DNA from 4 places in the Sphingobacterium sp. Ag1 genome. Region 4 is predicted to be linked to each of the others. Evidence: riboswitches for the same ligand, from Rfam matches in the RefSeq annotation. Region 4 holds a riboswitch; each other region holds the start of a gene.
What was found. A riboswitch is a leader RNA that binds a small molecule or an ion and turns the genes downstream of it on or off. The one in region 4 is predicted to bind S-adenosylmethionine.
Positions count from the first base shown of each region.

Region 1: another riboswitch for S-adenosylmethionine. It lies ahead of metE (5-methyltetrahydropteroyltriglutamate--homocysteine S-methyltransferase); the one in region 4 lies ahead of AAW12_RS17790 (hypothetical protein).
Region 2: another riboswitch for S-adenosylmethionine. It lies ahead of AAW12_RS15885 (O-acetylhomoserine aminocarboxypropyltransferase/cysteine synthase family protein); the one in region 4 lies ahead of AAW12_RS17790 (hypothetical protein).
Region 3: another riboswitch for S-adenosylmethionine. It lies ahead of AAW12_RS10835 (methylenetetrahydrofolate reductase); the one in region 4 lies ahead of AAW12_RS17790 (hypothetical protein).

Region 1 is NZ_LBGU01000042.1:219,425-225,758, reverse strand. It holds gene AAW12_RS17015 (hypothetical protein) at 1-167, opposite strand, end outside; gene AAW12_RS17010 (sensor histidine kinase) at 540-2,372, shown strand; gene AAW12_RS17005 (response regulator transcription factor) at 2,474-3,163, shown strand; SAM riboswitch class I at 3,349-3,452, shown strand; gene metE (5-methyltetrahydropteroyltriglutamate--homocysteine S-methyltransferase) at 3,531-5,843, shown strand; gene AAW12_RS16995 (hypothetical protein) at 5,942-6,334, opposite strand, start outside.
Region 2 is NZ_LBGU01000041.1:246,455-252,788, forward strand. It holds gene metX (homoserine O-acetyltransferase family protein) at 33-1,076, opposite strand; gene AAW12_RS15885 (O-acetylhomoserine aminocarboxypropyltransferase/cysteine synthase family protein) at 1,110-2,420, opposite strand; SAM riboswitch class I at 2,676-2,788, opposite strand; gene AAW12_RS15890 (FUSC family protein) at 2,971-4,998, opposite strand; gene AAW12_RS15895 (TonB-dependent receptor domain-containing protein) at 5,341-6,334, shown strand, end outside.
Region 3 is NZ_LBGU01000036.1:34,483-40,816, forward strand. It holds gene rimM (ribosome maturation factor RimM) at 1-412, shown strand, start outside; gene AAW12_RS10830 (hypothetical protein) at 523-1,374, shown strand; SAM riboswitch class I at 1,604-1,706, shown strand; gene AAW12_RS10835 (methylenetetrahydrofolate reductase) at 1,777-2,733, shown strand; gene AAW12_RS10840 (DUF2723 domain-containing protein) at 2,978-6,007, shown strand; gene AAW12_RS10845 (OmpW/AlkL family protein) at 6,152-6,334, opposite strand, start outside.
Region 4 is NZ_LBGU01000043.1:46,292-52,625, forward strand. It holds gene AAW12_RS17780 (SusC/RagA family TonB-linked outer membrane protein) at 1-1,493, shown strand, start outside; gene AAW12_RS17785 (RagB/SusD family nutrient uptake outer membrane protein) at 1,499-3,016, shown strand; gene AAW12_RS17790 (hypothetical protein) at 3,117-3,380, opposite strand; SAM-I-IV-variant riboswitch at 3,447-3,540, opposite strand; gene AAW12_RS17795 (DUF3050 domain-containing protein) at 3,751-4,521, shown strand; gene AAW12_RS17800 (TolC family protein) at 4,787-6,064, shown strand; gene AAW12_RS17805 (HlyD family secretion protein) at 6,064-6,334, shown strand, end outside.

The DNA.
Region 1 (6,334 bases), on a different contig from region 4:
AGCTTCTTAATGGGCATATGATACTTCCCATCTGAAGAATCCAATTTAAGAATAGGCATTTTTGATTCTTTTTGTTCCATTAAAGGAATCTGCGGTTTCACCCTCACTTGCCCTAAAGCAATGGTTCCGACTGAAGATAATACCAATAATAATATGTAACTTTTCATCTTTATATAGTTATTAAAGAGCACTCATTGTACCAATGAACGCGTCATATTCGGCTTATTCACTTCTCCAGCAGTCAGACTCAACCGCGTAGATTAAAATTTGTTCACAGCGTATTCAGCCCATAATCCATTTCTATTCACTAATTTACAAAGAACAGCATCTATATTTAAACAGATTGCTGTTAAACATTGTTAAAACAGCTTCAAAACACATTAGCATCTTTATATTTGTAACAATTTAAGAAAAATGAGCTATCGCACCTTAAATGGCCACTCACATGGCATAAGGGATGAATACGCAAATGGTAAATAAACTGAGCGTTATAAACTTTGTGATATATTCAAAATACATTTATTTAATACCCAATACTAATGAAGAAAAATAGCATTGTATTAATCATTGGACTGATGTCTCTTGCTCTCATTGGGGTATTGGCCATGCAATTCTATTTTCTGAGAGATTCTTATCGCCAAAAGTCTCAATTATTTGATGAGTCCGTCAATGCTGCGATTACAGCTGTAGCCGGAAAGCTTGAAAGACGGGAGGTAGTTGACTTTGCTAAGGTTCAACAGGAGCGTAATATTGAAAAATCCAAGCAGGAACAAGCCAAACAACGTCTTTTGGCCGAGCAACTCGAAATACAGTATAGAATTGAAGAATTAAAAAACAAACAACATGTTGTTTTCTCAAACTTTAAAGAGCAAGAAGACCAATTGCGTGCTTTGTATCCAAATGTAATTGAAATCAAAAATTCATTCTACGAGACATACATCAAAAGACCGGAGTACCAGAAATTCATCAAATTTTCTGTTTCAAATGAGCTTACCGACGATAATTTGGTACAAGCATATATCATGTTAAATGCGTCAAAGGTGGATGATCAGATTAGCGGAAAAGACGATAGCACACGGTTTGTTATCCCATTAATGGACCCGCTGGTCAATCAACAGACAAAATTCAGGGTAGCCACATTGCCACCTAGGGAGAATGCGAAGCTTGCAAAGACAATTTCTGATCTCGAAAAAAGATTGGATGTTCTCAACAGAAAAAATGCGTGGAGCGGTTTTAATGTATACGATTCCGTTGCGATGCTGGGAGGCAAAAAAGCAGACTACATCGAAGATGTTGCTATTGGAATGGAACTGGCTAAACGTCCGTTAAAGGATCGATTGAATGTGATCATCGTCCAAGAACTTATCAAAGAAGAGTTAGCTCAACGCGACATTAAAGCTCCTTTTAATATTGAAATATGGAGCACAAACAATATATTACTAAATAATATTTTAAACGAAGCCGCTTTAAATAACCCAACAAATACAACTAAATACTCGACGGCACTTTTTAAAGGCGATATCGGTGCTGCACCTGGAAAATTAACCATCTATTTCCCCAATAAAAAGGCGATAATCGCGGATAATATGGGCTATCTGTTGCTGCCTATGCTGGCGCTACTTTTCTTATTGGTGGGTTGTTTTGCATATACACTGATTATCATATTCAGACAAAAGAAAGTTTCGGAAATGAAAACAGATTTCATCAACAACATGACGCATGAGTTTAAAACACCTGTTGCGACGATTATGATAGCCAGTGAGTCCCTTAAAGATCCAGACATCAATGCCGACCACAAGCGGGTGCAGAAATTGGCTAATATCATCTACGATGAAAATGTTAGACTCGGAAATCATATTGAACGTGTGCTCGATTTGGCGAGACTAGAAAAAGAAACGCTAAAACTCGACCAGGTAGAAGTATGCATCAATGATCTTGTTTCGGCAGTAACGGACAGCATGCAGCTACGGATGCAGAATATTGGCGGCAAATTCAGTATAGATCTTGCAGCGACCAAGGATATTGTCATCGGTGATGAATTACATTTTTCAAATGTATTTTACAATCTATTGGATAATGCCATCAAGTACAGCAAAGGAGATTTACATGTCAACATCCATTCAAAAAACGTTGGCGATACCATTGTTGTCACCATAGCCGACAACGGTATTGGGATGAGCCGGGATCACCTGCAAAAGATTTTCGACCAGTTTTACCGTATTCCAACTGGAAATGTTCATAATGTCAAAGGGTTTGGTCTCGGCTTAAGTTATGTACAGGATATCCTGAGAAGGCTTAACGGAAAAATTACAGTTAAAAGTGAAAAAGATAAGGGCACGACCTTTGAAGTAATTTTGCCTATTAAAAAATAAAACGTTCCTTTTTTGTATATTTCCTCTTTAAAAAATTTCAAAGGTTGAGGAAAGCTGATTTATCAGCATCAAGGACATTGGTGAAAATTAATATATTCATTATGCAAAAGATATTATTAGCAGAAGATGATCCTAATTTGGGGGATCTTTTAAAAGACTATCTCGAATTAAAGGGAAAATTTGACGTCACATTATGCACGGATGGAGATGAAGCGATTTCTCAATTCAAAAAAAATAACTACGACCTTTGTATTTTTGATGTCATGATGCCCAAAAAGGACGGATTTACAGTTGGACGTGAAATCAGAAAAACAAACAGTACTGTTCCTATTATCTTTGCCACAGCAAAGGGGATGATGGAAGATAAGACCGAAGCATTTGAGCTAGGAGGAGATGATTATATCACCAAGCCTTTTCGAGTGGAGGAATTATTGCTCCGCATCAATGCTTTGCTGAAACGCAGTGTTCGAGACAAAGAAGAAGAAGTGGTTGCTGATAAATTTGAAATTGGCGATTATTTCTTTGATTATACAAGTCAGCAGATTTCTTACAAAGGACAGATGCAAAAACTATCCACGAAAGAAGCTGAACTACTCCGCTTGCTTTGCTTAAAGAAAAATGATGTGCTGACCCGGGAAGAAGCCTTGTTAAAAATATGGCATGATGATAACTACTTTACGGGTAGAAGTATGGATGTATTTCTCAGTAAACTTCGTAAATATCTAAAAGAAGACAGCAAAGTTGAAATTGTCAATGTGCACGGAAAAGGTTACAAGCTTTTGGTAAGCTAAAAAAAAGGGGAATGAAAAATATAGTCATTCCCCTTTTTATGCTACACACGTATTGTAGCGTGACATACTTGAATTCGTGGATGAAAATAAAAGAACAAAACAATTTCATCCTTAGTAGAATATAAAAAATTGACGCACTTTTATAAAAAATTTGCATTTCAAAAAGAAATGTTCTAACTTAGCGTCGCTTATAGAGAAAGGCAGAGGGAATAGACCCGATGAAGCCTTAGCAACCTGTCCCTTGACAAGGTGCTAAATTCTACCCTACTTGATATGGGAATGATAAGCCGAAGTCACCGAATTCTAGTGTGTCCTTCTCTCTCTAGCAAGAAATATAGTTGAAAAAGAAATATTAAAAACATTCATTATGTTATTGACTAACAATTTAGGTTACCCTCGTGTGGGCGCGTTCCGCGAATTGAAAAAAGCCAATGAGGCCTATTGGGCTAAAAAATCTTCTGTTGAGGAATTATTGGACACAGCAAAAAAAATTCGTGAAGGCAATTGGAAAACACAAAAAGATGCTGGAATAGATTTGATCCCTTCCAATGATTTCTCTTTTTACGATCAAGTATTGGATTTAACCCTTACTGTTGGTGCAATTCCTGCTCGCTACCATTCTTTATTGAATAAAGTAGACAACAATTACAGTTTAGATCTATATTTTGCCATGGCGCGCGGTTTCCAACAAGAAGGAATCGACGTGACTGCAATGGAAATGACCAAGTGGTTGGATACGAACTACCACTACATGGTACCAGAATTCACCAAAGATCAAGAATTCAAATTGACTTCCGAAAAATTCTTAAATGAATACAACGAAGCAAAATCATTGGGCATCGATACTAAACCAGTTCTATTAGGTCCTATCACATACCTTTTGATCGGTAAAGAAAAAGAAGCTGGCTTCGACCGTATCGATTTATTGGATAAACTTATTCCAGTATATGAGCAAATTCTAGCTAAACTAGCTGATGCTGGTGCACAATATGTTCAGATTGACGAGCCTTTCTTAGCATTGGATTTAGATGCTAAAGTAAAAGCTTTATATCAACCTACTTTCGAAAAATTAGCTGCAGCAGCAAAAAATATCAAATTAATCGCAACGACTTACTTCGAAGCTTTAAAAGACAACGAAGATATCGCAGTTAACTTACCTATCCATGCTTTACATTTGGATCTGGTACGCGGTGAAAACCAATTGGATACGGTATTGGCTAAAGTTCCTGCTTCATTAACATTATCTTTAGGTATTGTTGAAGGCCGTAACATCTGGAAAAATGATTACGAAAAATCATTGGTCAAAATCAAACAGGCTGTTGATGCATTAGGAAAAGACCGTGTATGGGTAGCTCCTTCTTCATCACTGTTGCACGTTCCTTTTGACTTAGACAATGAACACAATGAGCAATCGCTACCGGCTGAAGTAAAAAACTGGTTAGCATTTGCTAAACAAAAATTAGCTGAAGTAAAAGATTTAGCCGTACTAGCGGAAGGTGAAGTTGACGCTGAAACAGCAAAACGCTTCGAAGCGAACAAAGCGGCTGCTGAAAGCCGTCGTACCTCTCCATTGATCCACAAACCAGAGGTCAAAACACGTACAAGCAATATCACTGATGACGATGCAAAACGTACCTCAGCATTTGCTGAGCGTAAAGCGGCGCAACAAGCGAAATTCAACTTACCGGCATTCCCGACCACAACTATCGGTTCATTCCCACAAACGAAAGATGTTCGTAAATGGAGAGCAGACCTGAAAAAGGGTGCTATTACGCAGGCAGAATACGATAAAGCAATCGCAGAAGAAACAGAAAACACCATCCGTCTTCAAGAGCAATTGGATATCGACGTATTAGTACACGGCGAATTCGAACGTAATGACATGGTTGAATACTTCGGTGAACAATTGGCTGGTTACGCATTCACACAAAATGGTTGGGTACAATCTTACGGTTCACGTTGTGTAAAACCTCCGATTATCTATGGTGACGTATACCGTCCTGAAGATATGACTGTCCGTTGGTCTTCATATGCACAATCATTGACAAATCGTCCGGTTAAAGGTATGTTGACTGGTCCTGTAACAATTTTACAATGGTCTTTCGTACGTAACGATCAACCGCGCTCGACAACGACTTACCAAATTGCATTGGCGATCTTGGATGAAGTACAAGCCTTGGAAAAAGCAGGTATCAAAATCATACAAATCGATGAACCAGCTATCCGTGAAGGATTACCGCTACGTAAAGCTGATCAAAAAGATTACTTGAACTGGGCAGTACGTGCTTTCCGTGTCTCTTCATCAAATGTTGAAGACGATACACAGATTCACACACACATGTGTTATTCTGAGTTCAATAATGTGATCGAAGATATCGCTGCAATGGATGCCGACGTTATCACGATTGAGACTTCACGTTCTCAAATGAAATTATTGAATGCTTTCGCCGGTGATTTCAAATATCCAAATGATATTGGTCCAGGTGTTTATGACATTCACTCACCACGTGTTCCAAGCAAAGATGAGATGGTAGATCTATTGCGCAAAGCAAAAGCAGTAGTTCCAGCAGAACAACTTTGGGTTAACCCTGACTGTGGTTTGAAAACTCGTGCTTGGCCAGAGACCAAAGCGGCTTTAGAGTCGATGGTTGAGGCTGCAAAAATCTTAAGAGCAGAATAATTCTTAACTATATTGATAAAGCCCTAGCTGAAATTTCAGCTAGGGCTTCTTTATTGGGCTTCGTTCAAAATAAAAACTGTTATCCGAATAAGGTGAGATTATTTTCGGCTGTTCTTCCGTTCTTTCTTGTTTTCCTTTTCGTTCCCATTCTTAATTTCCTGTTTTCCTTTAATCCGATCTTCAATCGCCTTCAGGCTTGACGAAAAATCGAGGTCAACATTTTCAAGTTTAGCCTTTTTTAACGCCTTCAATGCCTTTTTGTATTTTCTCATTTTTTCAAATAGAAGTGCTTTCTTGATCCAGATTCCTGTCAAGGGCATGGCCGGAAGTGTCAAAGCAAATTTGATCGTCTTTTTTGCAGCTTTATATTCCCCCATATCAATCAATGTCTGAATGAAATAAGGATATACTTCCAGTGCCTGCACATTATGCACCAAAGCTTCCTGGAAATACCTTTTTGCCTGCTCATAGTCCAATAGCTGTTCGGCATG
Region 2 (6,334 bases), on a different contig from region 4:
TTCTTAAATTCTCTTATATATTATTTACTCTCTTATACTAATTCGTTTATGTATTCTTTTTGTTCCCGCAGAAAGCTGCTAATGATTTTTGTGAGTTTTTTTGTTTCGATCAAAAAGCCATCGTGGCCATAGGTCGATTCAATCTCTTGATAATGGGCATTGGGAACATGTTGCGCGATGAATTGTTGCTCTTGTGGCGGAAACAACAAATCTGTATTAACGCTCAGGACTAAAGTTGGACAATCAATGCTCGCCAAAGCAGATTCAATAGATCGTCTTCCCCGACCTAAATTGTGGCTGTCCATTGCTTTGGTCAGGAAATAATAGCTGTACGCATTATAGCGTTTCACCAATTTTTCACCCTGATAGTTCTGATAGGAGGATGCTTTATAATGATCGAGTTTTTCGTTATCATCCTCCTTTTGCGTGTTGGCATACGTTGTATAGTTGCGGTAAGACAACAGTGCCATAGCGCGTGCAACTTTCAATCCTTTAGCTCCACCATCAGGGTGATTGGCGTAAAAGGTTCGATCAGTTGTAATGGCCAGACGTTGACTTTCATTGAATGCAATACCCCATGGTGAGTGGACGGCATTTGTTCCAACCACGATGAGATGGTTGATGGCTATACTGTGCGTTACGGCCCATTCCAATGCTTGTTGACCGCCTAATGACCCCCCGATAAGGATCTCTATTTGTTTGATTTCCAGGTGGTCCGCAAGGACTTGATGTGCGTTGACCAAATCCCTCACTGTGAATTCGGGGAAAGATAGGTAATAGGGTTGTCCGGTTGCTGGGTTTACAGATAGCGGATTACTGCTATTATATGCTGATCCTATGACATTGGCACAAATAATATAATAATCGTTTGCATCAAACAACTCACCTGTTCCAAAAAGACCGGACCACCAATCCAGCACATCTGCATTGGCCGTTAATGCATGGCAAACCCAGATCACATTGCTGCGATCTGCGTTGGGTTTGCCAAATGTTTCATAACTGATTTGTAAATCAGTAAGCTCTCTTCCATTTTCAAATACAAAAGGCTCCGGGTGCAGATATATATGCTTACTCATTTCACGTTTAAGTTTTAAGCCGAAAAAATCTGATTATTTAATTTTATCAAAAGCTTGTTGTAAATCGGCTTTGATATCATCAATATGCTCTATTCCTACAGAAAGACGTAATAAGCCTTTGAAGACTCCGGCATTGGCTTGATCTTCATCACTCAATTGTTGGTGGGTTGTAGCTGCTGGATGAATAATCAATGACTTCGTATCACCAACATTGGCCAAATGACTGATCAATTCTAAGCTGTCGATAAAGCTATTGGCCTTTTGCGCTGCGTCACCTTTAAGTTGGAAAGAAAGTACCGCGCCATAGCCATTTTTAAGGTATTTTTGTGCGTTAGCGAAGCTCGGAGAGCTTTTTAATCCCGGATAGTTTACTTTTTCTACCTGTGGATGCGCCTCAAGCCATTTTGCGACCTCTAAAGTGTTGTCTACATGGCGTTGCACCCGCAAAGACAAGGTTTCAAGTCCTTGTAATAATAAAAATGAATTGAAAGGGGAGAGTGCTGGTCCGAAATCCCGGAGCCCTTCCACACGCGCCCGAATAGCAAATTGAATATTTCCGAATGGTCCGCTTTCACCGAAAACTTCGGAAAATACTAAACCATGATAGCCTTCAGATGGTTCGGAAAATTGCGGGTATTTTCCATTGCCCCAATTGTAGTTTCCGCCGTCGACGATGACACCGCCAATGCTTGTGCCATGTCCACCGATCCATTTAGTTGCCGATTCAACAACCACATTTGCACCATACTCCAGAGGTTTAAATAAATAACCTCCGGCTCCAAAAGTATTGTCGACGATTAATGGTAAGTCATATTTTTTTGCTACAGCAGCAATTTTTTCAAAGTCGGGAATATTGAAACTTGGGTTTCCGATTGTTTCAACATAGATTGCTTTTGTTTTATCATCAATGAGCGCTTCAATTTTATCGGCTTCGGCGTCTGTAGCAAAACGAGCTTCGATGCCTAGGCGCTTAAAAGAAACTTTAAACTGGTTGAATGTACCGCCGTATAAGTTGGATCCCGCAACAAAATTGTCACCACTTTCCAAAATATTATTTAAAGCTATAAACTGTGCCGCCTGGCCGGATGCAACAGCAACAGCTGCAACTCCACCTTCCAGTGCCGCAATACGTTGTTCGAAAACATCCGTAGTAGGGTTCATAATCCGTGTATAAATATTACCGAACTGCTTTAATGCAAATAAGTTTGCGCCGTGTTCGGCATTTTCAAATACAAAAGATGTTGTTTGATATATAGGAACTGCTCTGGATCCCGTAGTAGGGTCAGCGACTTGACCAGCGTGAACCTGAAGAGTTTCGAATTTTAAATTTTTGTTTGAAGACATAATATATCAGATTTTAAGGGTTCAAAAAGAAATTGCAAAGTAAAAAGAGAAGCATACACACCTCCTTGAAGGGTCTGTTAAATCTTTATCCAAGAAAACGGAAATGATTTTTAACAAGCATGGAAGTGCATATGCATACGCATTCGCATCGATACAATTGTACGATGGGTTACACTTTCGCTTATCGTGCGGTTCACTTGTGTTGAACCTGAATTTTTAATGGACTTCAGTAATTTAATAATCATTGTCTTATGTCATTTATATGCTCCAAAACGATATTGTTTTGGACAGGAATTGGCACCTTTTCAAACAAATTGAAGGTTGCCAGCGGGTCATTGAGCCAGTCTCTCGCCACTTCTTTATAAATCAAGACCTACTGATGAAGGGAGGTGTTGATTAGAAATCTTCTTTCGAAGACGACACAAATATAAACTCTTTTTTTATTAAAGCAAAAGAAATGCTATTTTTTAGTTAAAGGAATTTTGAATAACATGCCGATTGGCATCACATATCTTCCGATGAAACCGCAAAAGTAACTGTCAATCGGGTATTACGATTTCTTTAAATTGATCCGTTCTGCAGTTTGATTTAAATCTGTTAGAAGAGGTTTAAGCGCATCGATTCTACTATGGATATCATAGGCGAGGTGGCGATTCGTCTTTTTGCTTAACGATAGCGAGAGGCCCACCAAATGGGAATTGACCTGATATGCGAGTGCCTGAAAATGGTGAATATGTGACCAATCCATCCATTTGTGCTCGGGTTCTTTTTTCATTTGATTAATAGCGTCTGAAAACAGGGCCATGGCGGTCTGCGCCTTTTTACGAGCCAGTCGTATATCAAACGAACTTTGTCTTTCGTCCGACAGACGGTTATTGATGATCTGGAAATAATGCGCGTTGTAAAGGGATACCTCTTTTGCCAGCTGAACCATGCCTGTGCTTTGGCGTACAGGTATCAAGAAATAACCCGCTATAGCCAAGAATGCTCCAATCAGTGTGAAAAGTATTCGGCTGCCTAAAATGAGATTGATGTTCCCTTCGAACAGATTGAGCGCAATCACAATTCCCAAGGTAATGAAGATGACACTGACCATATAATTAGATCGGTTGAACAAAAAGAATCCGAAAAGACCCAATGCAGCTATGGTCAGGAGTGCTGGGAGAAAATGAATAGAAATTAAGCAGAACACACCAACTATAATACCCGAGAATGTACCGACAATACGTTCTATATTACGGGTTTTTGTCATTGAAAATGCTGGCCTGGCAACAATAGCGATTGTCAGTAAGATCCAATAGGTATATTTAAAATCCAAAAATAAAATACCGATCAATGCACCTGTTCCAAAAAGAAGAGCCATCCGAATCGCAAATCGAAAAAGCGGATTATTCAGATGGAGTTTACTTTTTAGATCAGCGAGATTACGTAATGGTCGACTGATAAATTGTTGGTACTCACTGGTGTCAATCTTATCCTGAATTTCCTGATTTTGATAAAAAGCGACCTGGATTCTGTTGAGTACATCAATAATTGCTTCGATGTTGCTTATGATCGAACATAATATACCTTTTGCTGGATCGGCCTGTTGTTCTTGAATTTCTTTTAAATCCCGTAAGAGGGCATTAATTTTAAAGTTATTATGGTATAATTGATGCGCATACCGGAACCTCTTGTTGGGTTGTGAAAAGCTATCGATTTCTAACGCTAATAATTTGATTGTGTGACGAATTAAGGGGAGGCTGCCCGTGTCTGCAAGATTTTTGCGAATTGCATCGTAGTCATGATCAAGCGCAATAATTAACTCATGGAGGTCAATTAATCCATAAACCTGACTAAGCCAATAATTGCTTTTATGCCACTGTTGGCTTATGATTTTTTTTTCTCGAAACAGAAGAGACCTGATTTGTTCCTGTTGTTCGCTGATCTGGCCATGAATTTTTCCTACGCGACTGTACGTAATATTCAAAGGAATATTGGGATCGTAAGACTGTGATCGTATCAATAGAAATTGGGACAATCCATGAAAGCCATTGGCCATGGCATGTTTTAAAGAGCGATAAGGTTGTATATAGGCTTGTAAAAGGCTAAAAAAGTAATATATTATGGAACCTGTTGTAATCTGTAAGCCAACCGCAAAGGGGTGTTGTGGGGCCATTCCGATCACAAAACTCATGAGAATCAATGTCATGTTTCCAATTGCAGCATAGCGGGCTCCAAAAATGCCGTATAAGGTGCATATAAAACCGGCTGCCGCTAGCACTATAACCAAGGGCCAATGATAGGGAAATACAATAGCTGTAAACAATGATGCAACAAAGAAGGTGGGAATACATACCAGAGCTGAAGAAAGTTTATCTTTTCTGTTGCCAGGAGGATCGGTGAGTGTCGTTAACAACGATCCGACACCGATTCCAATAGCCGTGCTCGCTTGCGCTCCCAATAAATAGATCGCCAAACTTGGCAAAATACTGATGGCAACATTACGTAATGCGTCTCCAGCATGCTCGCCATGCATAAATCGTATCATAAGGATATAAATACGGTAGAGTCTTTTCTTCAATGATACAGTGCTCATGAATCAGTTTACTAATTTTCGATGCAAAAATACAAATATTATGCTTAATATTTTTTGTATACAATTTATTTGTTTTGAATTTTATTTGTTTTTTGAATTTTTATTTTGATTCGATGTCATTTTCCTACGATATGTTTCAGAAGATTCAAAATTAGCTCGCATGATCCTATCCGCTGTAAAAGCGATCAGCGAAGGATAGGGTTTACCGATATTATTTGGTTGTCTACCGAGTGAATCGCACTACCTGTCTATTTCTGCTAGTCAACGTGTAATGAATACACGAGGTTTGTTGTCATTATTATGAAGTTGACTATCCGATCGATAGCCCAAAGAAATTACATTATGAAACCACAAAAAATTAAATTGCTCTTATTTTCTATTGTTTTATTCCTGTGTTCTAATGCCGGACCCGTTTCAGCACAGTCTGACGGGGGGAAATTACGTACTGTCGTTGTTGGGCAGGACAACAAGCCCATTGCTGCCGCAAATATTTCACTGTTTCGTAAACCCAATGATGTCTTGTTAAAAGGAACCTTATCCAACGAAAATGGAGAAATTGTGTTGTTTGCGATACCCGAGGGGAAGTACAGCTTACAGGTGTCCACGGTGGGTTATAGTACTTATCGTTCTGGGGAAATGGTTCTGCGTGAGGGTGATTTCAAGGTGCTGGATACGATTCGATTACAGCTGGAAAGTAAAGTGCTGGATGAGGCACAGGTGATTGGCAAGAAGCCATTAATTGAAAGTCACCTTGATAAAGTTGTGCTCAATGTCGAGAACAGTATTTTGGCAACCGGAAATAACGCATTGGAACTCTTGCAAAAGGTTCCGGGGGTAACTTTAGACAACAAAAAGATCAACCTACGTGGAAAAAGTAATGTGATTATCATGATTGATGGTAAGCCTACTTATCTTTCTGCAGATGAAGTGTCGCGCTTATTGGAAAATACAGCTTCAAATGCAATAGCCTCGATCGAAGTACTCACCAATCCACCTGCAAAATATGATGCCGCAGGAAATGCAGGAATTATTAATATTAAGACGAAGAGGAATACGCAATTTGGAAGTAATGTTAGTTTAAACCTCAATTTAGGGCAGGGTAAATATACAAAGGCTGATGGTGGCTTTCTCATAAACCATCGTAACAATTGGGTGAACTTATTTTCTTCCTATAACTATGCAACTGCCTTAGGCTTTAATGATTTAGATATCGATAGGGCTGTAGATACCAAAAGCGGGACGACTTTTTTCAATTCGGATTCTTATTCCAAATTCCGCTATCGAGGCCATAATTTCAAATTTGCGGCAGATTTTAACCTGGGGAAACAGGAGGTCA
Region 3 (6,334 bases), on a different contig from region 4:
TGTCTTTGTAGAAGTGAACAAAAAGCTTGTTCCTTATTTTGTTGATGCCATTAAATTTCAAAAAAATAGCACTGCTTATGTAACATTTGAGGATGTGGATCATATCGATAAGGCTCAGGTACTCGTCCGTAAAAAGCTATATCTTTCCAATGATAAAATGCCCGAGCGCGACCCGGATGATTTTAGATATACTGATTTAATCGGATTTTTAGTGATCGATGAAAACCATGGCGAACTGGGGCAAATAACAGATGTTCAGGAATTCCCACAACAATTTGTCGCCACAGTAGATATGGATGGCAAAGAACTGATGTTTCCGCTGTCCGACGATTTGATCTTAGGAATTGATGGCGAAGAGGAGATCATTGAAGTTGAATTGCCTGAGGGATTGGTCGATCTGTATAAGGAATAGGCATATCCCCAAGCTTATTCAATTGAATATCCTATACTTACTATTGCAGTAATTTCTTATCTTGGTCCTTATATATTAATATTACTATTGGCCATAATTATTAATTGATTTTGAAACCGTTATTACTGCTGTTACTCACACTCTCATTGTCTTCGTGTACTTTCTTTGGGAAGAAAAAGGAGTTTCCTGAAGGCAACTACCAAATGATATTGGGCTATCCAAATGATGAGTATCATAAATTAAAAAGAGAATCTCCCCAAAATGTGGAGGCAGATACCTATGGTAATGATCCTATTCTATACCGATCCTTTCTTTCGCTTCATGATAAGGACCAGTTTGTCATGGCGATCGATGATATTTTACTCTTTGGTAAGTACAAATTTGACGGTGATAGATTAGAATTGACGGATGAGAAAAAAGGTAGTGTCGCTTTGGATATTGTTAAAATAAAAAAAGATTTTGTTCAGCTGAGAGGTGATTTTTCACAGTTTAGCTCAGCACGTATACCCACTAGTGAAAGACTTTATATCAACTTTGCGTTAGATAAAACCCTTATCCGGGAAACGCCCAGTAAATTTGATAGCCAAGTGAATTTATGGCGAAATGCTCCGGTAAAATCAGAAAGTGAAAAGGAGATAAAAGCGAGGGCCTTGAATTTCGTAGATTATTCTATCGCTTATTTCCAACACATATCAAGTTCTGGCACCCATCACGATTATCGAATGGATGGTGTCGAATCACCAATTATTTATGCTGAGAATGGCATTGTGCTCAAGGCATGGGCAGATGTTCCCGATTCTTGGAAGGAATTATTTTACAACGAACAAGAGGCATTGGTCGCCTATCACTATTTATTTGACGGATTTAAATATGGATCGAAAGAGGAGTACCATGTTACAGGACTCTTATTGGTCACATTTTATCTCAAAAATTTACGAAATTCTTTGGCAGCTAATCTTTAGCCAATGTTCTTGTGGCATAGTCAATCTCTTCGCTGTCAATGATCCTCGATCGTTAATTCTACTGGTTTTTCTAGGTCTTTTGCTCTTGGTAGGGCGAAGAATCCTGTCGTAGCATGGACACAAAGCTAAAGTGACGTTGAAACATCGTTTATTGAAGTCTTTTTGCTGCTATTTTTGCCTTTTCGAAAAATAATTTTTGTCTTTTGATTTTTTAAAACGATATTAGCAACGCTTATAGAGAAAGGCCGAGGGACTAGACCCGTTGAAGCCTTAGCAACCTGTATTGTTCAAGGTGCTAAATTCTACCCTACTCCATGTGGGAAAGATAAGTTACATGTAGATAAACGATTCCTCGACGTGTGCGTTTCGATGTAAGCCAACCAAACTAAAAACAGTTTTTTAATGAAGATTATCGATCATATCCAGAATGCCAAAGGAAAAACATTGTTTTCTTTTGAGCTATTGCCACCGGCGAAAGGGCAGGGCATCCAAAGTATTTTTAAAACCATGGATGAACTGATGGAGTTTAAACCTCCTTTTATCGACGTCACCTACCATCGGGAAGATTATATCTATAAAGAGCATGCGAGTGGATTACTGGAACGTGTTTCCTATCGTAAACGTCCTGGGACAGTGGCGATATGTGCTGCAATCATGAATAAATATAAAGTGGATGCGGTGCCACATTTGATATGTGGGGGTTTTACAAAAGAGGAAACTGAAAATGCATTGATCGATTTGAACTTCCTGGGGATAGATAACGTTTTGGTGTTGCGGGGTGATGCACGTAAGGGCGATGCCGATTTTATACCAACCGATGGTGGACATGCTTTTGCAACAGACCTATTGGAACAGGTAACCGATATGAATAAAGGAAAGTATCTGCATGAAGACATTATCACGTCGGAAAAGACCGATTTTTGCATCGGAGTAGCCGGGTATCCCGAAAAGCATTTTGAATCTCCAAATTTCAATACTGATTTTAAATATCTGAAACAAAAAGTCGATATGGGAGCAGAGTTTATTGTGACTCAGATGTTCTTTAATGTTGAAAAATACAAGGAATTTGTAACAAAATGTAGGGACAATGGAATCCATGTGCCCATTATTCCGGGATTAAAACCACTGACAACAAAAAAGCAATTGGTGACCTTGCCAAGAATTTTTCATTTAGATATTCCAGAGGAACTGAGTGACGCTGTCGCGGCATGTAAAACGAATGCCGACGTCAGACAGGTAGGTGAAGAGTGGTTGGTACAACAGTGTCAGGAGCTGATTAAATTTGGCGCTCCGGTATTACATTTTTATACGATGAGTAATCCTGGTCCAACAAAGAAGATTGTTGAAAAACTAGCCTAACTCATAAAATGATAAAAAAGGGAGCAGATAAGCTCCCTTTTTTTATGATAATATTCATTGTGAAAGCCTGAAATAGGTTGAAAGTCTCGGCAGCGTGGTTTAGGTCGATCTCTATATTCAGCGTTGAATAGCCTGTTTATAGTCAGGTACTGGTGTTAAATAGTGTTAATTCGTGTGTCGGAGTCAGGATAACTTTTTAACTTAAAGTGCTAAAAAGGATTTTAACAATAGACCAATTGACCTTATGACGTACAATAGATTAAATTCTCTACTCGGTTTTGCTTGCGGACTAATTGCCACCTGTGTATATATCGCTACAGTTGAAAAGACGGTAAGCTGGTGGGATTGCGGTGAATTTATAGCCTGTGCCTATAAATTGGAGGTGGCACATCAACCGGGAGCACCATTGTTTCTTCTTATTCAGAATATATTTTCTAATCTCGCTTTAGGGAATAAGGGGCAGATCGCCTATTGGATGAATATAGGTTCTGCAGTTTGCAGTGGAATTACTGTTACCTTTTTATTTTGGACAATAACCGCCATTGCTAAAAAGCTACTCAACAAAGACAAACAAGCTCCTTTGTCAACCTACCTGCAGATCTTCGGCGCAGGAGTTGTCGGTGCAATGGCATTTAGTTTCAGCGATTCATTTTGGTATTCGGCGGTAGAATCTGAAGTTTATGCAATGTCTTCCTTATGTACAGCAGTCGTATTTTGGGCAATTTTAAAGTGGGAAGTCCGTGCAGATGAAGACGGTAGCGATCGTTGGCTGGTTTTTATTGCTTTTGTTATGGGGCTTTCGATCGGAGTGCATCTATTAAATCTTTTAGCAATCCCGGCTATCGCGATGGTTGTTTATTTCCGAAGAGCGCGACAGGTTAATGCGAAAGGGACAATAAAAGCTTTCCTCGTCGGAGTGCTGATCTTGGGGGCCGTTTTGTGGGGAATTATTCAATGGTTAGTCGGTCTAGCGGCTAAAGTGGATCTCGTATTTGTGAACTCATTGGGAATGGGATTTGGTACCGGAATTTTTTTCTCGTGCCTATTATTGGGGGGATTGATAATTTACGGTCTATATTATTCCTATAAAAAGCAGAAATATACACTCAATACAGCCTTGCTGGTTCTTTGTTTTGTTTTATTTGGATACAGTTCCTACACCATGGTCATGATCCGTGGGAAAGCAAATCCATCCTTGAACAATAATGCGCCGGATAATGTATTTTCTTTTTTAGGATATTTGAGCCGTGAACAATATATACGGGAACCGTTACTCAAAGGACCTTATTATGACTCGCAAGTGGTTGGCGTCGATAGTAAGACGAGCTATCGGAAAGATAAGTCGGAGTATGTTCCCTTCACACAGGTAGACAAATATCAATTTGATAAGGAAACCTTTTTCCCGCGTATCTATAGCCAAGATGGAAGCCATCAAGCTTATTACAGAAGTTACCTCAATTTGAAAGAAGGGCAACAGCCAACGTTTTCCGATAATTTTAAGTTCTTTTTTAATTTTCAACTGGGAGATATGTATACCCGATATTTCTTATGGAATTTTGTGGGTAGACAGAATGACAGGCAAGGATATGGGACCTATAGTGACGGCAACTGGTTGTCGGGGATCAGACCATTGGATAATTGGCGTTTAGGGGGACAAGATAAAATATCTCGATCGCAGGAGCATGACCCGAGCCGGAACACTTATTTTTTTCTTCCATTGCTACTCGGAATAGCTGGTGCGATCTGGTTGTACCGAAACAATAAACCTTATACCTTGGTACTGACCTTGCTGTTTGTGTTTACGGGGGTAGCGATCGTAGTTTATCTCAACCAAACTCCTATGCAACCCCGGGAACGAGATTATGCTTACGTGGGGTCTTTCTATGCTTTTGCGATCTGGATTGGGCTGGGAGTAATAGCATTTGTTCGGTTTTTCAACCGTTTTGTACAAACACGTTATGCTTTAGCGACAGGTATTTCTTTTGCGCTGTTGGGAGGCCCTATTATTTTGGCTCATCAAAACTGGGATGATCATAATCGGTCCGAGAAATCGTTGGCAAGGGATATGGCACGCAATTATTTGGAATCCTGTGCTCCAAATGCTATTCTATTTACCTATGGCGATCATGATACATTTCCTGTATGGTATTTGCAAGAAGTAGAGGGCGTACGTCCGGATGTTCGGGTTGTCGTGTTAAGCTATCTCACAGGCGATTGGTATATGCAACAGGCCAAACAACCCACGTATCAAGCGGCAGGGCTCCCCGTGACGATTCCCGCTGAAAAGACGAAAAAAGGCGTTCGTGATTATATCCCTTTCGTAGATAGACAACTTGACAATGCGGTAGATATACAGCAGTTATTGCAGTTTGTCACATCGGATGATGCGGAGTATAAAGTTCAGCTGAATTCCGGTGATATGGAAAACTATTTCCCTTCCAAGAAAGTCCAATTGCGCATTGATAAAGACGAGGTGGTTAAGAAAAATGCGGTTCCGGCGTATTTTCAGGGAGCTATAGTTTCTGCAATGGAATGGGAAATTCCGAATGATCATCTGACCAGGTCGGATTTAACCCTGTTATCCGTGCTTGAAAATAATCATTGGGACAGACCGATATATTTTTCGAATATGCTGCCAAGTGATATTAAGTTGGGACTGGATAAATACCTGGTCAATGAGGGCTTTACTTCTCGATTGATGCCTGTCACTGCTACAGATCGATCGACAGGAAAACGAAGTGAGCAGGGTGGGCTAGTTAATATGGAGGCGTTATATAGCAATATTATGCATACGTATCATTGGGGTAATGTTAAAAATGCACAATACTTGGATACAGATTCGTTCCGCTTTGCAAGCATGTACGCCCGTGATATATTTGGAAAAGCTGCCCGAATGCTTTTAGCCAATGGCCAGGTCAAACAAGCTGGGGAGGTGGCAAAAAAAGCATACGATCAATTGCCCGATCGCGTATATGCGATGTCGGACGCCATCAATTATGCCGATATTATCGATAGTCTGTATCGCTCGGGGCAACCTCAGCTGGCCAACAGGATGATGGACCGGAACCTTGATTATGTCGCTGAAAATATGGAATACCTACATCAATTGGTAATGGATAAGAAAAACCTGAGCTTTGAGTGGAATGATATTCAGACCGGCTTGGACTCTGTAGACCGGTATAAGGCTATTTTATTGGAAGCAAAGGATACCAAACGATTGGCACGTGTTGAGCAGTTGAGACAGCAATATCAAAATTGGTACGACGTAGAATAATTTTGATGATGAACTGAACCAAATTACCAGGCACGCCTAATGGAGGATTGGATTAACGTATTTGAGATAAGAAACCAGATGAGGCCTCTTCTAAAATATTGGAAGAGGCCTCGATACATATAGGATAGGGAATGAGCCGAGTTATTAAAATTTCATACCGACTCCAAAGCCGAGCAGGAAGGGGTTTATGTCAACTTTTGCCGGTATGGATAGGTTGGGGGCGAGGTTTGATGCATCCACATTGACATCGGTCTTTAAAAGAATATACTTAGCATCTAAATTCACGAAATATTTTTCAGATAGCTTAAAATCAATTCCCAGTTGAGT
Region 4 (6,334 bases):
ACCACCTCAAAGCGCAGGCCGGATATAGTATTGAAAAAAGTAAGTATACCTACCTCCAGGGTTTCAGACAGAATTTTGTCGATGATACCTTAACGGAATTAAATGCCGGTGGATCGGATATTCAACGGGCAAACGGAACAGCCAACCAATGGGCATTGATTTCTTATTTCGGCCGATTGAACTATGATTACCAAGGAAAATACCTCTTAGAAGCCAATATGCGTTACGATGGTAGTTCGAAATTCTATGGTAAGAATCGCTGGGCAGTATTCCCTTCTTTCTCTGCAGGCTGGCGTGTATCTGAGGAATCGTTTGTCAAGGAATTTGCGTCGGGTTGGCTGGATAATTTGAAGATCCGTGGATCCTGGGGCCAACTTGGAAATCAGAATACCGGTAACTATCCGTATCAACCCGTATTGGGACTTACCGGAAATTACTCTTTTGACAATAGTACGCTAAATTCCGGTGTTGCTCAACAGGGATTAAACAACCCGATTATCAAATGGGAAACAACAACGATGACCGATGTGGGGTTGGACTTAAGTCTGTTTAAAAATTTAGATATCACCTTTGACTGGTACAAAAAGAGAACGACTGATATCCTTAGGCAGTCACAGATTACTGCAATCGTTGGTTTGGGAGCACCTTACGTCAATGATGGAATTGTCGAGAATAAAGGTCTTGAATTGGGAATTACTTATCGTAGTCAGATTACTACGGGAGCATTGGAAGGGTTACGCTATCAGCTAGGTGCAAACCTCGATCGTTTCAAAAACAAGCTGGTGAAATTTGGCGAACCGGAAATCGGGGGCTATACAGTCAAGAAAAACGGCTACGCGATGGACAGTTTTTATACCTACGAAGTCATGGGTATATTCCAATCGGAACAAGAAGTCGCTAGTTCGCCTAAGCAGTTTAATGACAATACATTGCCAGGAGATCTCAAGTACCGGGATGTCAATGGGGACGGAAAAATAGATGCGAACGACAGAACAATTATTGCGGGTGTAGATCCAAAGTTGAACTATAGTTTTAATCTAAGTGCAAGTTTTAAGGGCTTTGACTTTTCGGCCCTATTACAAGGGGTATATGGTGTCAAATCTTATGTTTCGGGCTGGGGTGTAACTCCTTTTGTACAGGGTAGCCCACCGACAAAAGATTGGTTAGACCGTTGGACACCTGAAAATCCTTCGACTACAATGCCCCGTATTTATTGGGGTTGGAGCGCTCCGGAGAAATTCAGTCGAGCTTCCAGCTATTTTATACAGGATGCTTCATACTTCCGGTTGAAAAACCTTGTATTGGGATACACTTTACCTGATGGGCTATTGAAAAAATATAAAATTGACCGCCTACGGGTTTATTTTTCGGGTGATAACCTTGTGACTGCAACCAAATTTAAGGGCCTGGATCCTGAGCGCTATGGAAATGGTGACCTCGTGCAATATCCGCAAAACAAGATTTATTCATTTGGTGTACAAGTTAATTTTTAAGTGCTATGAAAAAGAAATTTATAACAGCGTTGCTATTATCCGGACTATTTTTGGGTTCCTGTAACAGTGCCTTGGACCTCAATCCTTTGGATCAGATTGCTTCGGACAACTATTTTAGCAAAAAATCGGATTTTGATAATGCCTTGGCCGGTGTATACGCGTCGTTGCAGAGTGAGACGTTCTCTTATGGGATGCCTTTTCGGGACTGTCTGACCGACAATGGCTATAATCAGTTCAATTCAGGTAGCGTCAACGAAATCGTTGGCGGCAATTTAAATCCAACAACGGGTGGCTACGAAACCGGTATCTATAATGATGCATACGTAGCGATAGGCAGAGCAAATCGTTTGATCGAGAAATTACAAAGCTATGCAGGGGCAGACATAAACGATGCAGAGAAAAAGAAAATGGAAGCTGAAGCCCGCTTTATCCGTGCTTTCGTTTATTTCCAATTGTACAGTATCTATGGCGAAGTGCCGCTTGTATTGGTTTCATTGAATCTGGAGAATCAGCGTCAGCCAAAGGAAAGTGCAGAGAATATACTAAAACAGATTCGAGCTGATCTGGATTTTGGGATCGCCAACTTAGCGCCTAAACCTTATTTCAATAATGGGGGGCATGCGGCCGCCAGTTCAGCAAAAGCCTTGAAAGCACGGGTTTTATTGTTTGCGGCTTATGGTGACAAAGGAGTGCCCGATTTAGCAATTTTGAAAGAGGTAAAAGACTTATGTACCGATATCATGAAAGAGTATACCCTGAGTACGGCTTTTGAAAATGTCTTTCGCGATGCGACACAAAAGAATAATACCGAGATTATCTTTTCGGTCAATTTTCTGGCACCGAATAATACTGCCCCTTGGGACATGTACCTAGGCGATTGGATTGCTGCTTCGCCTTTACAAAACCTGGTGGATACCTATGAATGCAAAGATGGTTTGCCTTTTGGTGAATCACCGTTGACCGACCGAACCAACCCGTTCAAAGATAGGGATCCGCGCCTGAGCAAAACAATTTTTGTGGATCATCCTGATTTTGGCGGCGGTAAGATCCATACACCGTCCAATCCGCGGCCTACAGGTTATGGGGTGTTGAAATTTTTGGATCCGGCCAACCTACCTTTTGGTTTTTCAACATTGAGCCAACAAGATGCGGTTATACTGCGGTTTGGCGAGGTGTTGTTGATGTACGCCGAAGCACAAAATGAAATAGCCGGGCCAGATCAATCGGTTTATGATACCATGAATACTTTGCGGAGTCGGGTTCAGATGCCAGGGTTCCCTGCCGGTTATACCAAGGAAAAGATGCGCGAGCGTATCCGCCACGAAAGAAGAGTCGAACTTGCTTTTGAAGGACTACGGCATTACGACCTGATTCGTTGGCATATCGCGGGTGAAGTACTCAATGGGGTCAAAGACAGTAAAGTGCCCTATCATTTCGAAGATAAATTCTATCGCTGGCCATTACCACAAACAGAAATTGAAAAAAGCGCAGGGATACTGATTCAGAATCCAAACTATAAATAACAAGACTTTTTGCCTTCTTCTGATCGGCAATTTCCTAAACCAACCACAGCAGCGCGCACGAAATCTTTTCGATGCGCGCTATTTTTGGCGGTGATAACGATTACTGTAAAGGGATCAACACATTCTGTTCCAAGCGTACAGGGACATGCTTCACCGAGGTAAAACCGTCTTCCTTAGAAACGATGTTGGAAAGATCCAGTCCTCTTTTGGAGAACGTACTGATCAAAGCTGTTCTAAAGGTAGCTTTTGATGATCCCCAGCCTTGTCCTAAGATGGTGTCATTGTTAAGCTGTATGAGTTCATCCGTTGAATAATAACTGAATTTTTCCAGTAAGTGTTGGTAAAGATTTGTTGTAGTAGCCATACAATTTAAAAATTTAAAGGATTAAACCATAAACTGTATCCAGATCTTTGTGGGAAAATAATCGTTCTGCAACGTTTATTTTGGTCGAAACCCGTATTAATTTACCACCGCGGTGCCTGCACTCGGTTGGTATTGCATCATGCAATTCTGAATACTCTACAAATATAGTAGATTATTTTTTATTATAAAAAATATTTTTGTTTTTACGGGTAAATGAGCGTTAAAATCAGTACAAGGGAGGTCAAAGTGGGGGCAGGTTGTTGTTTTTGATTTGGTTATGAAGCGGATAGCTGGACGGTAAATTTATCATGCTACTGTAATCTCATTTAAAATACTTTAAAAAATAAAGATAAGACGATACTTTTGCGCCATGAATAGAATTGCGGAAATTAATGAATACATTGCTGCCGAACGCGAGGTATTATTGCAACACCCTTTGTATCGTAAGATCAAAACGATCAAGAATCTACGTTCTTTTACAGAAGGGCATGTTTACGCTGTATGGGATTTTATGTCTTTACTAAAAGCTTTACAGATTAAATTGACCTGTACGACTTTACCCTGGTTTGCGAGCGAGCATCCATCAACACGCTATCTGATCAACGAAATTGTATTGGCAGAGGAGTCGGACGAATACATTGATGGCCGCCGTTTGAGCCATTTTGAAATGTATCTGGACGCCATGGATGCCATGGGTGCCGATCTTCATCTGGTCAATAAATTTATCGGTCATGCCAAAAAATCGAGCGACATATTCGATGTCATCGCGACGACGACATTGGATAAGCGGATCAAAGACTTTTTGAATTTTACATTTGAAGTGATTGCTGAAGGTGAGGTGCATAAAATTGCTGCCGCCTTTACGTTCGGGCGTGAAGATCTTATTCCGGGAATGTTTACCTCTATCTTGGAAGAAATTAAAACAAATTTCCCTACAGCCAATCTGGATAGCTTTATTTATTATTTCCAGCGTCATATTGATCTGGACGGCGACGAGCACGGACCTTTGGCCATGCAGATGATCACAGATCTTGCGAAGGACGATGACGTTAAATGGGCAGAAATGAAGGAGATCAGTAAAATCGCGCTACAAAAAAGAATACAATTGTGGAATGCAATAGAAGATTCTTTATACGGATAATCTGGTTTTATACCATCCCCGAAAGGCCTCTCAAATCAACATTTGAGAGGCTTTTTTTATAGGCTGTAAAAAAGAGTAGCGCAAACCCTATTTGGCAGATATTGGTCTTTTTCTTTGAATTGATGAAAAAATGTCTTTTTTCCATAACATATTGGCGTTTGTGAAGAAATCCAAGTTGTAATAAGTGTCTAAGTTTGCAACGCAAAAAAATAATAGAGCACACGTGAACTTTTTTCCTCCCTATTGGGCAAAAGGAATACTAACTATGGGATTGTTAGTATTCACTATTTCGGACACCTTCGCCCTCGATTCTTTGCGTATGTCCCTGAAAGACATGATCGACAAAGCACTCCAGAACAGTAAATACGTCGAGCAGTCCTATTTGCAGCTCAAAGAAAGTGAGGTGGCAGTCCAGCAGCAACGCATGGAGCTGCTGCCCAAAATCTTCGCCAGAGCTTCTGCCAGTTATGCGAGTAATATGCCTGTTTATGATCAAGGTCTTTTAAATAAACCCTCCCAGCATGATATCATTCACTACTTGTACGATAGCGGTTTGGATTTTTATCTGAATCTCTACAATGGGCATCGCGATCTGATGAAAATTGAGTCCAAAAAATTGGAAAATGAGCTGGCCCGGATCGATTGGAAGAATGCGGCGGCGCAGACGAAATTGGAGGTTTGCAATCTTTTTTTGGACTTGGAACTGTCGTATAGTAATAAATCTCTAATCGAGCAGGATATTGCTGATCAACGGGTGCAACTCCAGGAGATTGAACATCTGTATACGGCGGGTGTTGTCTTGCACAGTGACGTTTTGCGTATTTCGTTAGAACTTTCGAAACGGGAACTGTTGCTCGTTCAGATCGGTCATGATATTCAGGCTGCAAATCAGAAACTGCAGCTTATTGGAGGCATTACAGCGGAGATTATCCCCTTGAGCGAGCCTTTTAAAGTGGAAAGCCCCAGTTATGAAACGCTTGTTGCCGAAGCGCGAAGCCATGCTTTTTCCCTCCAAAAATCCGAACAGGAAGTTGTTTTGAAGAAATTATCAGTCAAACAGGCCCGATCAAATTATCTTCCTGAATTGGGGTTGACCAGCACATTTACCTTTGCCAATCCCCAGGTTTTCCTTTATCCCTATAACCCCAGCTGGTATAATCTGAGTATTACAGGGCTTAAATTAAACATACCAATATCAGCTATTTATCTCAATAGGAATGTGGTGCGCGGAGCACAAATAGCCCTGGACCGGCAACAGGTGAAACACCATCATGAGGAGGAAATTCTGGAAAATCAGTTGTTACAGGCCCTCTTGGATTATCAATTGGCGATCAAGCAGCAGGACGTCTGCCAAAACAATAAGGCACTGGCACTGGAAAATGCACGGATTATAAAGAACAGGTATTTTAAATCATCGGCGCTGATTACAGATCTTCTAGACGCGGATATGCAATACTTAAAAACACTTTTTGATCTTGAAACCGCACATATTGCGCTACAGAAACATTATTATTTTATCGAATTTTTGAAGGGTACTATCTAATGAAACCTAAATCACGCAGAACAGTTGTGGAAGCACAACTCACTCGAATCACCAACTGGTTGGCCGCAATTGTCTTGTTGGCATTATTGTTATGGGGCGCTAACACCTTATGGATGCGCGTGCGGTATACCTACACCAATGATGCGCAAGTAACACAGTACATCAATCCCATTGTTTCCCGCGTAGGAGGTTATGTGGTTTCCGTGCATTATCACGATCACCAATTGGTTAAACGAGGTGATACCCTATTGCTTATTGATAATAAGGAAT